3 regions of the Succiniclasticum sp. genome follow, and region 3 is predicted to be linked to each of the others. Evidence: riboswitches for the same ligand, from Rfam matches in the RefSeq annotation. Region 3 holds a riboswitch; each other region holds the start of a gene.
The links. Region 3 has a riboswitch for cobalamin ahead of ACZOWY_RS01495 (hypothetical protein). Riboswitches for the same ligand answer to the same signal wherever they lie in the genome.

Region 1 (4,361 bases), on a different contig from region 3:
CGCGGTTGAAATAAAATCACCAGTATCCGTATTAAAACACTGCGGGCTGAACATCGCGCTGCCCCACCCGGCCATCCGGTAGATCAGCATAGGCACCGGCTTTTCAAATGTCAGTTTTAATACATACTCATCCACAGCTTCTGCTTTCAGCAGGCCCGGATAGACCCGCTCAATTGCAAAGCCGTAAAAAGACGAAGGGCGATATCCCATATGGGAATATCTTTTAAAATTCTCCACAGCTGCCTTTGCGTTAAAGGGAACCCCGTCCTGAAACGTTACCCCTTGACGTAAACGAAACAGCCATTCCGTCCTGCTTTCATTGGACTCCCAGGCCAGGGAAAGCTTTGGTTCAATATCGCCGTCATCAGAAATTGCTATCAGCGGTTCCCATGTTTTCAGGATTACCGTAGAAAAATAAGGATCTTTATAACCGGGGGCCAGATCCCTGCCGGCAGCCAGAATGATTTCCGCATCTTCCGTGACAGCCTGCTGCTTCTTGCAGCCCGACAAAGAAATGATTACAGCAAACAAACATACTGCCAATAAAACTATTGTTATAAAAAATCTCTTCTTCTGCATGGCATTCATACCGTTTTACAGATTATAAATATTCTTACGAAAGGACTATTTCAGCCTCTTATGTTTCGTAACAATCAAAAATGCGATTACACCCCCCGGAATACTCTCTGGGGGGTGTATGATATTACCTACATTTTATCACAGATCAAAGGTTGCGGATACCAGGAAGGTTCTGGGCATGGAAAGACCAAAGGTCGTAGAACTGCCTCTGCCCATCCAGTAATCCTTATTCAAAACATTGAAACATGTTGCGGATACTGTTACAGGAATCTTGCCCATCTTCGCCTTGTAGTTTACACCCAAATCCAGGGTCGCGTAAGCAGGAATTCTTGTTTTGCCCGTGGGGGAAGACGTGTTATCAATAAATGACTTGCCGCAGGTAACTACACGGCCCATGATGCCCCATTTATCGTCCGGCTCATAAATCAGACCTAACACCCCGCTCCATTTGGCGACGCCGTTGACAAATTTCCCGTCATTGGTGCCGCCGGCTGTTTTACGCCGTTCATTATCTAAATACATTATGCCGCCGGTATATGTCCACTTGTCATGCGGTTTTCCGTTAAAGGTTAATTCAGCGCCGCGGAACCGTTCACGTCCATCAATAGCTCTGCGATACATACCACCGCCCAAATCAGTATCAATAATACTTTGTTGGTCAATATCAAAAATACTGAAAGTCGTCAGTGTCTTTCCGCTCTTTATCTTAACGCCGATTTCATTCTGTTTACTGGTAGAAGGATCAAGAGTATCACCGTTATTTACATATTTTGTACCCGAAACTACAGCACCTCTTGAGAATGCTTCCGTGTGACCAGCATAAATGGCTATGTTTTCCGTGGGCTGATAAGTTACGCCGTAAGTCGGAAGAATATTATTGTTTTTAATCTTCTGTCCGTTTACTTCGTTTTTGAAGTTTTCATGCTTTCTGGAAGCAGCTATAGAAACATTCCACTTCTTGCCGATTTTCATGGAATCGCCGATGGTAATACCTGTATTGACCTCGTCCCACTGCAATGTAGGTGTACGAAGCTCCGGAATTTCAAAACCAGCCAGGTAAGCTACGCCGTTATATAAATCGCCGCCTATTGTTCCTTTGGCGCTGTTATGGGTATTATTCCAGTATTTCGCATAGGAACGGTCAAAGGACAGAGACACATTGTGATCTATAATGCCCGTCTTAAATTTTCCTCTTATTCCTGTCTGAATGTAGGTGTTGTTTCCTTCTTCAGCCTGTGCGTTGGATACATTGGAGCTGTCAAATTTTCCAAACTCGTTAAATTTTAACGCTGACGATGAATTATATTTGTAGCCCGTACGATAATGATGACCCGCATTCACAAACCAATCCAGATTTTTCCCGATCTTCTGATCATGATTAATCGTAAACATCCATCCACGCATATATTTTACAGTTCCGTCAAAATCATAATTGTTTTTGGAATTCGGCGATTCAGGCAGAAGATCACTCTTTCCATTATATGTGAACCAGCGCTGTCCGTGATATACTCTTTTATCCCAATGACCCAGGAAAATATTGGTGTTGCTCTTTTCACTGCGGTGATCAAGATTTACAAAAATATTTCTTTCTTTATCCTTTGCTTTTCTGGATGAAAGTTCGCCATCCAAATATTCGCCATTGATACGGACGCCCCATTCTTTGTTTTTGCCAAAGCGGCGGCCTACATCAATATATTCACCAAAGTTTCCGCGACCGGTAAATGTCTGGGTATAACGGGTAATGGGAGTATCTTTGGCACGCTTGGTCACAACGTTAATCGTACCGGGAGCCGGTGTGGCACCGCTGTTGGTGCCGTTGTTAGACATGCTTACACCGTTAACGCCTGCGTTAGGGCCGGAGGTGATATCAATACGTTCAATAAAATGGGAACGGGGTTCAGCGAACTGGTAGAACAGGCTGGGAATCCCATTCAGCATCATATGGTTGCCGTTCATGTTAATCCCGCGCATGGAAAAATCGGAATACATGGGAGACGTAGAACTGGTCCGGATAGACGGATTGTTGATCAGTACACTCTGCAACGGTCCTGCCGGGTTCACGAAAGTCTCCACCGCTTTTTGCGTCATGCTCATTTCCGAATAGGGTATTTCCATCAGGCTTTTATTTCCGAAAACACCCATCTTTGCTGTTTCATTCACTATACCGCCGGGAAGTTCCACAACATTTCCTTCCGCTTCAACAATAATCGTCGGCAAATCGAATGAATGTGTTTTTTCGGCATGAGCAACCGCTCCGCCATACAACACCGGCATAATGATTCCGCAAATCAGAGCGGCCATCAACATGCCTTTAGAACGTTTTTTCATAGTGTCTTCCTCCTATTAATATTATTGCACACCTTTCCTGCAGCCAGTCTTGCATGATCCTGCCCTACTCAGCGGAACAACCTTATTCCCGGTAAACAAAAACGCCCTTTTGTAAGCAACAAAAAGGCGTAGATTCTCTCTGTCTCCCGCCATTTCGTCACTCGCAAAATGTTTATATTCCGGTCAATACGGCATACCTGCTGGCTTAACATTCAATCGTTTCAGATGGGTTTCGATTCCAATCCGCCAGAATAATGTTTACAGCTGCGGGACAGCACAGGCTTTTCACCTGTTGGCATTTTAAGCATTACTGCACCGTAAAAAAATATTAGATTTAAAAAACTGTCAGTTCTTCAGCGTTCTTTTATATACGAAATAATTTGTACTACCCGTTTCGAATCATAAGCAAAGCCATTTTTTTCTTCTATTACATTCTGCATGAATTTTTCCGAAAGCTGATCATTAAAATTCAAAAAAGATAGTTCTCCCAGATCATTCTTCATCTCTGCTTCCACTTCGGAAAAATCATTATACCTTTTCCTTCTGGTATAGGTTATATATTCTACATTTGCATTAATACCCATATCCCAAAGCATCATCGGCACAAGGATATAATCGTTGTTAAACCGGTAGGAAAGTCCCAGATCCCTGTACAACTCATACATCTGCGGTCGCAATAAGGTCCTGACAATAACAAAACCCTTTCTTCCATAAGCAGAAATTTTTGAAAGAACCTGCCTCATATAGCAGACCCTGTACAAAGAATTGACCGCAAGGACAAAGTCCGCCGGATAATCTTCCGCAAAATCTTCCCATTTAGAGCAAATCATACGGATGTTTTCACGTTTCTCCTGCTTCATGCTTATTGCTAGTTGCTCCAGCATGGCCGGTGAAAAATCCAAAGCAAGGATTTCTTTTGAATACTTAGAAAGAGGTATGGAAAAATTACCTGATCCGCAACCTACATCAATAATCTTCCGGCCTTCGCCAAAGACTCCTTTCAACTTGTCCTGCAAGATTAAAGAGTCCCTGTACAGATTATATTGTTTGGAATATGTGGGCGCCAGTTTTTCCCAAAAATCCAATTCCACCTTGTCGTCAAATTTACGACCCGATTTACGTTCTGCATCCCATCCCTGGTCTTTTTGCCACAAATCATCCAAATTTACCGCATTTAACTGATACATATACAAACTCCCTGCTTCCTTTGGTATAACTCTAATCAATATAGCCGCTATAAAGTCAAGCGTATTTTTTTGATATTTATTTACCGTATCTTTGTTTTTCAGGGGAAAAACAGATTTATTTCCTATAAATTTAAAGAAAACAATCTTCTATTGTCTTTGCAGGAAAAAAAGTTTATAATTAATATAAACTATTAAGCCGTCAAAATTAATTAAAAATTATTTCTATTAAAATTCGGAGTACGGCCATGGGAATACGGGAACAGTATT
Region 2 (4,361 bases), on a different contig from region 3:
CTTTCCCGGAATTTGATGGCATCATGCAGGAACGAAATACCAATCAGGCATTCGCCCTGGCCTGCCAGTTTTGCCGGGGCAGAGCCGGATTTCTGGTATGTTTTTATCTGCTTGTCCAGTTTCTTCATATAATCCAGGGCATCTTCCTCACCACGAAGCTGGACCATGGAGGCCAGCAGGGTATAGCCGGTGCCGGAGGATTTGGGGTTGGGCATCATAATCTGTCCCTGATACTCCGGTTTCAGCAGATCGCTCCAGCTTTTGGGAGGCTCCAGATTCTTTTCCTTTAACAGTTTTTCGTTGGAGGCGAACCCCAGATAGCCTACATAAACACCTGTCCAGAAGCCGTCTGCATCTTTAAACCGTTCCGGAATCTTTTTCGCATTGGGGGATACGTATTTTTCCAGCAACCCGTCTGTTTTGGCCTGGATCTGCCCGTCTGCCGGTCCGCCGAACCACACGGACGCTTTCGGCGCATCCTTTTCTGCCTTCAGTCGTTGAAGGGTTTCGCCTGAAGACATGCGCACGGCAGTCACTTTAATTCCCGTTTCCTTTTCAAAGGCAGCCACATCTGCGGCCATGAAATCTTCTAAAGCACCCCAGTAAACCGTCAGTTTCTGCGTACCGGGCTTCAGTGATTCTTTCTTTTCGCTGCCGCAGCCACTGAGGGAGAAAAGCAATAGGCCGGCAAGAGATAAGGCGCAAACAGTTCTCAATTTTCTTTTCATTACACAGACTCCTTTTCCGTAGGATTGTGAGAGTAGATTAATGAATTATATAATATCCTTATATAATATAATTCGTAAAACAAAATAATTACTGATTTATAATTACTGATTTATCAGAACAATTTTATCAAAAAGTATGTATTTCCACAATAGTTAAAACAAAAAAAGTATAATATATTTTAATGATCAGGTCTGCCATATGCAAAACAACCTGCTAACGATACCAGTTATTGATAGCAAGTAAAATTAATAATCTTTTGACAAAAATTAATAAATAGCTTGACATTCTTAATAATAATTATTATTATAATAATGAGCTGAGAAACTGTGATGGTTGAAAGAGAGTCAGACAGTTTTCCGGTGAAGGGTAAGTTAAAATTTAATACAACAATAAATACAGGTGCCCGCAAGGGCCCAACAGAGAAGTCCGGTGCAAGTCCGGCGCGGTCCCGCCGCTGTAAGGGGGAGCGAGCTTCAAGCGTGTCACTGAAACCAAGGTTTTGGGAAGGCGAAGCGAGTGATGAATCCAAGTCAGAAGAACTGCCTGTATGGAACCCATTTCTTAACCCGCGAGCGACGGGGAGGAGATGACTGCGTGGCCGGTAACCGGCTGGCAGCTGCCTTCAAACCGTCTTTTCATAAACGAAAAGACGTTTTTTAATTCAGTTTATATTACGGCCTGGACAACCGTCATATAATGATTTGCCATTCTCAAACCTTCCGAATTTACGTGCGGGGTAACAGAGCCGGACACTTTGTTACCCGCACGGGTCTGAAGGTAAAAGAGGGGAATCGGGGCAGCGGCAGTGATCACTCTCACACGAGCTTGTTTTTTTATGCGGTAATATCCATCCGGCGACGGGTGGTTTTACATAGATTCAGCGACCGGGCGCATTTCCCGGAAGGAGAATCACTATTCTATATGAGGAGGTAAATTGTTTATGGCTGAAGAAACCAACATCGAGCAGTCCAAATCCAAGCCGATGACTGACAAGGAGTTGGAAGAACTTCTGCGTAAGTCCGAACAAAACGCGTCTTACCCGGATGTTCCGTTTGATGAGTTTACAGTCCCCACGCCGGAAGAATGGGTGGCGGCCTGTAACGAACTGTTAAAAGGCAAGCCTTTTGACAAGATGATGTACACCAAAAACTATGAAGGCATTACCTTCGATCCCATTTACACTCTGCGTAAATGGAAAGACATCCTGCCTACGGATGATTATCCTGGCATGGGCGATTTCCTGCGCGGCAGCACGGTGAATGGGTATGTTCATGAACCCTGGGGCATTGCGCAGGCATGCGATCTCACCGAACCGCAGGAAAACAATGAACTGCTGAAATTTGAAATTTCCAAAGGCAGCACGGTTTATCACGTACGGGTTGACAGTGCTACCCTGGCAGGCGTGGACGTAAAAGATGCTGAAAAACCCGGCGATAAAGGCGTAAGCCTGACCACGCTGGAGGACATGCATACCATGCTGGATGGGCTAGATCTGGAAAAGATTCCCTATATGTTATATACAGGGGAAGGTTCTGCCCGTCTGCTGGCTATGACCGTAGCCGCGCTGAAAGCTGCCGGCAAGAAGATTGAAAAGCTGCATGGTATTATCGGTGCCGACCCCATCGGCGAGCTGGTAAAGAACGGCAAGACGGCTGAAAGCCTGGATGCTCTGTATGATCAGATGGCAGGCGTAATCAAATGGGCGAAGAAAAACGCTCCCGGCCTGCGCACCATCCTGGTTCGCAGCACCGTATTCTCCCTGGGCGGAGCGGAAAGCGTTCAGGAAGTTGCCTATACCTATGCGGTAGCGGTTGAATATGTACGCCAGATGATGAAACGCGGTCTGGATATCCATGACATTTCCCAGGCGATTGCCTTCGAATTCAACCAGGGTGCCAACTTCTTCATGGAAATCGCAAAACTGCGTGCAGCCCGTCAGATCTGGGCCAACATCATGAAGGAATTCGGCGCGGAAGAAGCAGACCGTGCTTCCTTCGTGCATGGTCGCCCGGCAACCTTCACTAAGACGGTAATCGACCCCTATGTTAACATGCTGCGTAACTGCACCCAGTCGTTCTCCAGCGTAGTTGGCGGTGTTAACACCTTTGAAAATGAACCTTTTGACGAACTGATCCGCAAAGGCGACACCTTCTCCCGCCGTATTGCCCGTAACATCCATATCATGCTGCAGGAAGAATTCGGCATGCAGGCGCCTATCGATCAGGCCGGCGGCTCCTGGGCAGTAGAAGCGCTGACCAAGCAGATCACCGAAAAGATTTGGGCTAAATTCCAGGAAGTAGAAGCAGCTGGCGGCGTTATCGCTGCCCTGAAAGACGGCAGTATCCAGAAAGGCATCGCTGATGTCCTGGCTGCCCGCTTCAAAGCGCTGGAACTGCGTAAAGACCGCGCAGTCGGCGTTAATATGTATCCGAATATGACGGAAGAACCGCTGGATCCCCGTCCGGAAAATACCGAAGAAATCAAAAAGATCCTGGCTGCTGCAGTTGAAAAATATGAAGCTGACGTTGATGCAAAAGAAGCGGAAGCAAAACTGGCTGCTGTTAAGGCTGCTGCTGCGGACGTTCTGGTTGACGCGGAAGCGGAAGCATTTGCTGCCGGCGCCACGATTGGTCAGGTTGCCAAAGCGGCTGCAAAAGAAGCTTGCGGCTGCTGCTGCGACGTAACCGTAGAACCGATTGCGGAACATCATTGGACCGAACGGTTCGAAGCCCTGCGCAAAGATACCGAAGCCTATATTGCCAAGACCGGCAAGAATGTGGAAGTGTTCCTGGCTAACATGGGCCCGATTCCGCAGCATAAAGCCCGCGCTGACTTCTCCACCAGCTTCCTGCAGGTTGGCGAATTCAACGTGCATCTGAATAACGGCTTCCAGGACGACGAAGGCAAACCCAATTCCCGTTGGGAAAAAGCTGCGGCTGCCCTCAAGGCCGGCATCGACGAAGCAGGCACTCCGTATGACTGCGCAGTTATCTGCTCCACCGACGCTACCTATCCGGAAGACGTACCGGGCATGGCTCCGTTGCTGAAGGCTGCTAACCCGACCATGAAACTGTTCCTGGCCGGCGCTCCTGCCAAAGATATGAAACAGACGTATCTGGACGCAGGTGTGGACGACTTCATCAGCGTATCTGCCAACTGCTTTGATATTCTGAAAGACTTGCAGAAGAGGAAGGGGATGATTGAATAATGGCAAATCTGAATCCTGATTTCACCAAGATTAGCTTTCCCGAACACCCTTCCTGCTCCTATGAGGACTGGAAGAAAGGTTTGGAGAAGAAAACCGGTGAAAACTGGGATGCCCTGAAAGGTACAACCCTCGAACGTATCCCGGTTGATCCGCTGTACACTGCTGAAATTTACAAAAAATGCAACCATCTGGATTTCATGAGCGGTATTCCTCCGTTCCTGCGTGGACCGTACTCCACCATGTACGTATTCCGTCCCTGGACGGTACGTCAGTATGCCGGTTTCTCCACCGCAGAAGAATCCAACGCTTTCTACCGCCGCAACCTGGCAGCGGGCCAGAAAGGCCTGTCTATCGCTTTCGACCTGCCGACCCATCGCGGCTACGACGCGGATAACCCCCGTGTAGTCGGCGACGTTGGTAAAGC
Region 3 (4,361 bases):
CGTTGCCGCCGTAGTATTCCCGGTTCAGCATCTTATCGTAGCCTGCCATCATACCGGTATAGGACTGGCCAACGTCACGGCCATAATCGCCGGAGCTGTTAAACCGTCCGTGCCAAACCTCAGCCCAGGCGTTTTCCCGTGCCGCTTCTTTCTTTTCATCGCTCCATGCGTACCGGGTATGCAAATCAGCCGGACGTCGGAAGGCATGGTCACTGAATCCGCGCCACAGGTTCTGGGTTACCAGCATATTATCGCTGGCATTCTTTCCGCTTTCCGCCACTTCCCCGGTGTTCTGGAAAGTATAACCGGTCAGATACCACAACGTACCGGAATAGGAACCGTCTTCATTAGCAAAATAGTCTTCCACTTTATCAATTTCCGGTTTGATGGTATATACGTTGAACACTCCGTCCGCTTTTGATTCCTGCCCTGTAACAGTAAACTTATCCGCGCCATTGAGAATGCCAAGCAATGGTTGATAACCTTGATAAATTGGATCGGGATCAGTAGTATCCCCTTGCAAGTCTATACCTCCATAAGAATTTCCCTTTTCAATTCCGGGTACATATCCTAATTGGATATAAAGATTTGTAGAAGAATTGGTTTTGTTAAAAGCTTCTGCATCTTTAATATATACAGAATCAAAGTTTGCTGAATAGAAATTATGTTTCCCAATAAAATTACCATTGAGATCGTATTCTGGTTCTATGCTACTATAACCGCCTAAACGAAAAGTTGTCCCTTCCCCTAAACTTGCTTTATCAATAATCATTGTTCTGGCTACCTGGGTCATTATGTCTGAATTGTTCCCATCACTATCGGTCATAACATCAGAACGAAAAGCATTATATCCAATAGAATTAAAGCCCGTATTACCAGTTACAGGATTTGTATTGGCCCAACTCATATTAATCACACTGTTTTTGCCGGTAGTAAGATTTCCTATTGTTATAGCTGTTTTGGATTCATCCATGATAGGTTGTTTATCCGTTGTGCTTTCATAAAATAATGACGTTTCACCACTAAAATCATCTCCCCATTGAGAAAAATCTTCATCGTAAGAAGTTCCAGGTGTTAATATGCCGTTTTTTACAAACCAGTATGTATTAACCGAATATTCTTCTTGATTTTCAAAAGGTGCTCGTTCTCCTCCAGTTACGCATATAGTTCTGTCCATTGGTGCCCAATGTTCATTATCCATAACTTGTTTGGAATTATATGTCTTTTGAACATCGCCAATTTGAATGCTCGAACCAGAATCCTGCAATGAATGCACAACATCAAGTTCTGAATATTTTTCTGGGTGTTCATTCATATAATCTGTAAAATCATTTTCTTCGCCATACCAGCGGTTAGGATCCCAACTATTCATCAAATCATTGGCACGATTTAATTCTTCTTGTGACAGCGAAACCACATAATATTTTGGCAAATATTTTTTCATATATGTGCTGATGCCTTCCGTATCTTCTTCGTGTATCAACCGATATAACTCCTGTGCATAAACCGGGTTATGAAATATATACTCATTTGCAAGATTTTTATTCCAAAGAGGACCCGAGTTGCTTTGGATAACCAGTACTTTATATTCATTTTTTTGCTTGTCAGGATTATAATATCTTGCTACCACAGAATTAGGTAAATCGTCATCAGTACTATCTGATAAATCATACGCATAATCAATACCATATGTAAAATCTTTACCGCCATATATGGGATTCAATGAATATTCCGGATTGTAATCTAATACTTTTAACAAATCTGCATCTGCGGATTTGAGGACATTATAACTTTTATTATAGCTCAACCTGTACATGTCTTTAGCATAAGGTATATCCCCTGGTTCCATGTAATAGCTGGCATTTCCTTTCGTTTCGGTTAATGTTTCGGCATGTACATAGGGAACAGCTGTAATAAAACAGATTGGTATAATACATCCTGCCCGAAGGAAATGTTTTATTCTTTTTTCAAGATTATAAAAATATTTCCTTTTTGAGTAGTGGCGTTTCATATTTTTCCCCTTCTTAAAATAATTATTTAGGATATCGTTGACAAGTTACCTTGCCAACGATATCCCCTATTATAAAAGTTTTATCAATAACTAAAGATTTTTACTCTTTGCGCATGGCCTCGATTTCTTCACGTGTCAGATGAGGCCGAAGAACTGTTTGTACCGTTCCTGCAGGAATAGTACCAAAAGAGTTAACCGTTAAGTTCGTATTCAGTGCCAATACATGAGGGTCTCCACCAAAATCATTACTTGATCCACCATATTTTTTCAGAGCCACCGTTTTCTGTGTCCCGTTGGACAGGCAGGTTCCGATTGCGCCTTTCGTATAAGCAGAATTAACAACACCAAAGACAAATTTTGTAGCAGTAGCCATGTTTAGTCCTCCTTTACTTTAAACGCCATAACTTTAACATTAACCGGCTTCAATTAGCCGTTTCACAACGAAGCTTTTCATCATACAGTTTTCATTCCACCCTGGCTCACGCTCACAGGCATCCCTCCTTTTAAGTACCGGCTGGCAGGTATAACCAGTATCAGAAAAACAAAAAACCGATTCCTCTGTTGATTAAGAAGAACCGGTAGTTAACAGTAATATGCGAATTTGGGTATACTTAACAAGACGGTACGTGAAAAGGACACACATATCGCCTGTCATTTCCGATACAAAGACAATGAGTCCCGTTTTTGTCAATACGAAACACACTGCTCCAAAAGCATGTCATACAGTTACACTGCGACAGTCCTTCCGAATCAGATATACCCCAGCTTGTACTCGCAAGGTTTCAGGGTAGTCGATAATAGGTGGCACTCTGGCTGAGTTCATCATTCTGTTATCCCTTTGTGAGAGGACTGCGATAACAAAACTCCCCATACAGTTGCGGTAGCAGTTCCGGATTCCCACCGGATTCCCCACTTGGCCTTGCGGCCTCTATTACCCCTCTGTGTATTTGACAAGGTACATAAAGCAAAACGTAATTAAACATTAATTAGAAATTAATATTAATTAGCTTTATATTCTTAATTCTACTTAATCCTGTATAAATTGTCAAGCGCCTTTTTTATTATTTTTGCCTGCGGTTTCAAAAATGTGATTTTAATAGCCAATTGGTAAACCAAAAAAACACAAAAAAAAATTCCCCTTCTGTTTTCAGAAAAGGGGAAAACGTTTCAGTTTGCGCCGGATAGTTTTGGTTTTAATTAAAGATTATACGGAAACTCCATTATTTTTTCTTAAACGCGACCTGCTTCGGGCCTACGTTTACCACGTCATCCGGGATGATCACATCGTCGAAGCTGATGCTGCGGGTGTGTAAAGTGTGGCACCATTCGTGTTCGTTCCGATGCAGGAAACCGAGCATCACGATGGGGATCCAGCTGTAAATGAAGATGGGATATGCCAGAAGATACAGCCAGGATTTAAAGGAAGCGCGAATCTTCCAGAGCACCGCGACCGGGAAGATGTACTGCCCTACGCCGATGATCTGCCAAACCTGGATGGGAAGCACTTCATACAATACGTTTGTGTAGAAAGGAACCAGATTGTAAATGTACGTGCAGATGACAAAGAAGGTGGACAGCAGCAGGAAATACGGCTGTACCAGATTGATCATACCGTCCAGCACCACGATGTTGTGCTCGGTAATCCCCTTCCACAACATTTTCGGGATGTAACGGTTGGCTACGTCAAAATGACCCTGCGCCCAACGTTTGCGCTGGTTCCAGGCCGCTTTGAAGGTCAGAGGTTTTTCATCATAGATGACTGCGTCATGGGCCCAGGTAGTAGGAATGTTTTCCATCAGGGCCTTCATGGTGAACTCCATGTCTTCGGTCAGGCAGGTAGCGCCCCAGCCGTACTGCTTCAGCAGTCTGGTATCGATGCACATGCCGGTGCCCCCTAACACGCAGGACAGACCGATGTTATATTTTGCCAGATGCCAGATGTGGTTTACGATCCAGAAAGAAATGGAAAACATGCCGGATACCCAGGTATCGGTAGGATTTTTGGAATCCATATAACCCTGAATGAGGCGTTCCCCGCTGCACAGATGATTGTTCATGATCTTCAGGAAGTCGGGATGCACCAGATTATCGGCATCGAATATGCAGACTGCGTCATACTGGCGCTCCAGTCCGAACAGGCGCTGGAACATCCAGTCCATGGCAAAGCCTTTGCCCTTTCCTGTTTCGCTGAACCGTTCGTAAACGATGGCGCCGGCGTTACGTGCGACTTCTGCCGTTTTATCCACGCAATTGTCCGCTACTACGAAAATATCGTACAGCTTATCCGAATAGTTCAGCTGTTTCAGATTTTCAACCAGCTGTGCGATGACCTGCTGCTCGTTATGGGCGC

Region 1: linked by a shared signal. The riboswitch ahead of ACZOWY_RS08680 (TonB-dependent receptor) and the one ahead of ACZOWY_RS01495 (hypothetical protein) in region 3 are both predicted to bind cobalamin.
Region 2: linked by a shared signal. The riboswitch ahead of ACZOWY_RS02325 (methylmalonyl-CoA mutase family protein) and the one ahead of ACZOWY_RS01495 (hypothetical protein) in region 3 are both predicted to bind cobalamin.

Annotation. Positions count from the first base shown of each region.
Region 1 covers NZ_DBMCWA010000013.1:86,417-90,777, reverse strand. The annotation lists gene ACZOWY_RS08685 (ABC transporter substrate-binding protein) at 1-531, opposite strand, end outside; gene ACZOWY_RS08680 (TonB-dependent receptor) at 718-2,907, opposite strand; cobalamin riboswitch at 3,081-3,242, opposite strand; gene ACZOWY_RS08675 (class I SAM-dependent methyltransferase) at 3,261-4,094, opposite strand; gene ACZOWY_RS08670 (MerR family DNA-binding transcriptional regulator) at 4,340-4,361, shown strand, end outside.
Region 2 covers NZ_DBMCWA010000003.1:14,643-19,003, forward strand. The annotation lists gene ACZOWY_RS02315 (ABC transporter substrate-binding protein) at 1-728, opposite strand, end outside; cobalamin riboswitch at 1,110-1,290, shown strand; gene ACZOWY_RS02320 (hypothetical protein) at 1,249-1,389, shown strand; gene ACZOWY_RS02325 (methylmalonyl-CoA mutase family protein) at 1,712-3,937, shown strand; gene scpA (methylmalonyl-CoA mutase) at 3,937-4,361, shown strand, end outside.
Region 3 covers NZ_DBMCWA010000002.1:54,108-58,468, reverse strand. The annotation lists gene ACZOWY_RS01500 (autotransporter outer membrane beta-barrel domain-containing protein) at 1-523, opposite strand, end outside; gene ACZOWY_RS01495 (hypothetical protein) at 2,112-2,384, opposite strand; cobalamin riboswitch at 2,794-2,959, opposite strand; gene ACZOWY_RS01490 (glycosyltransferase family 2 protein) at 3,232-4,361, opposite strand, start outside.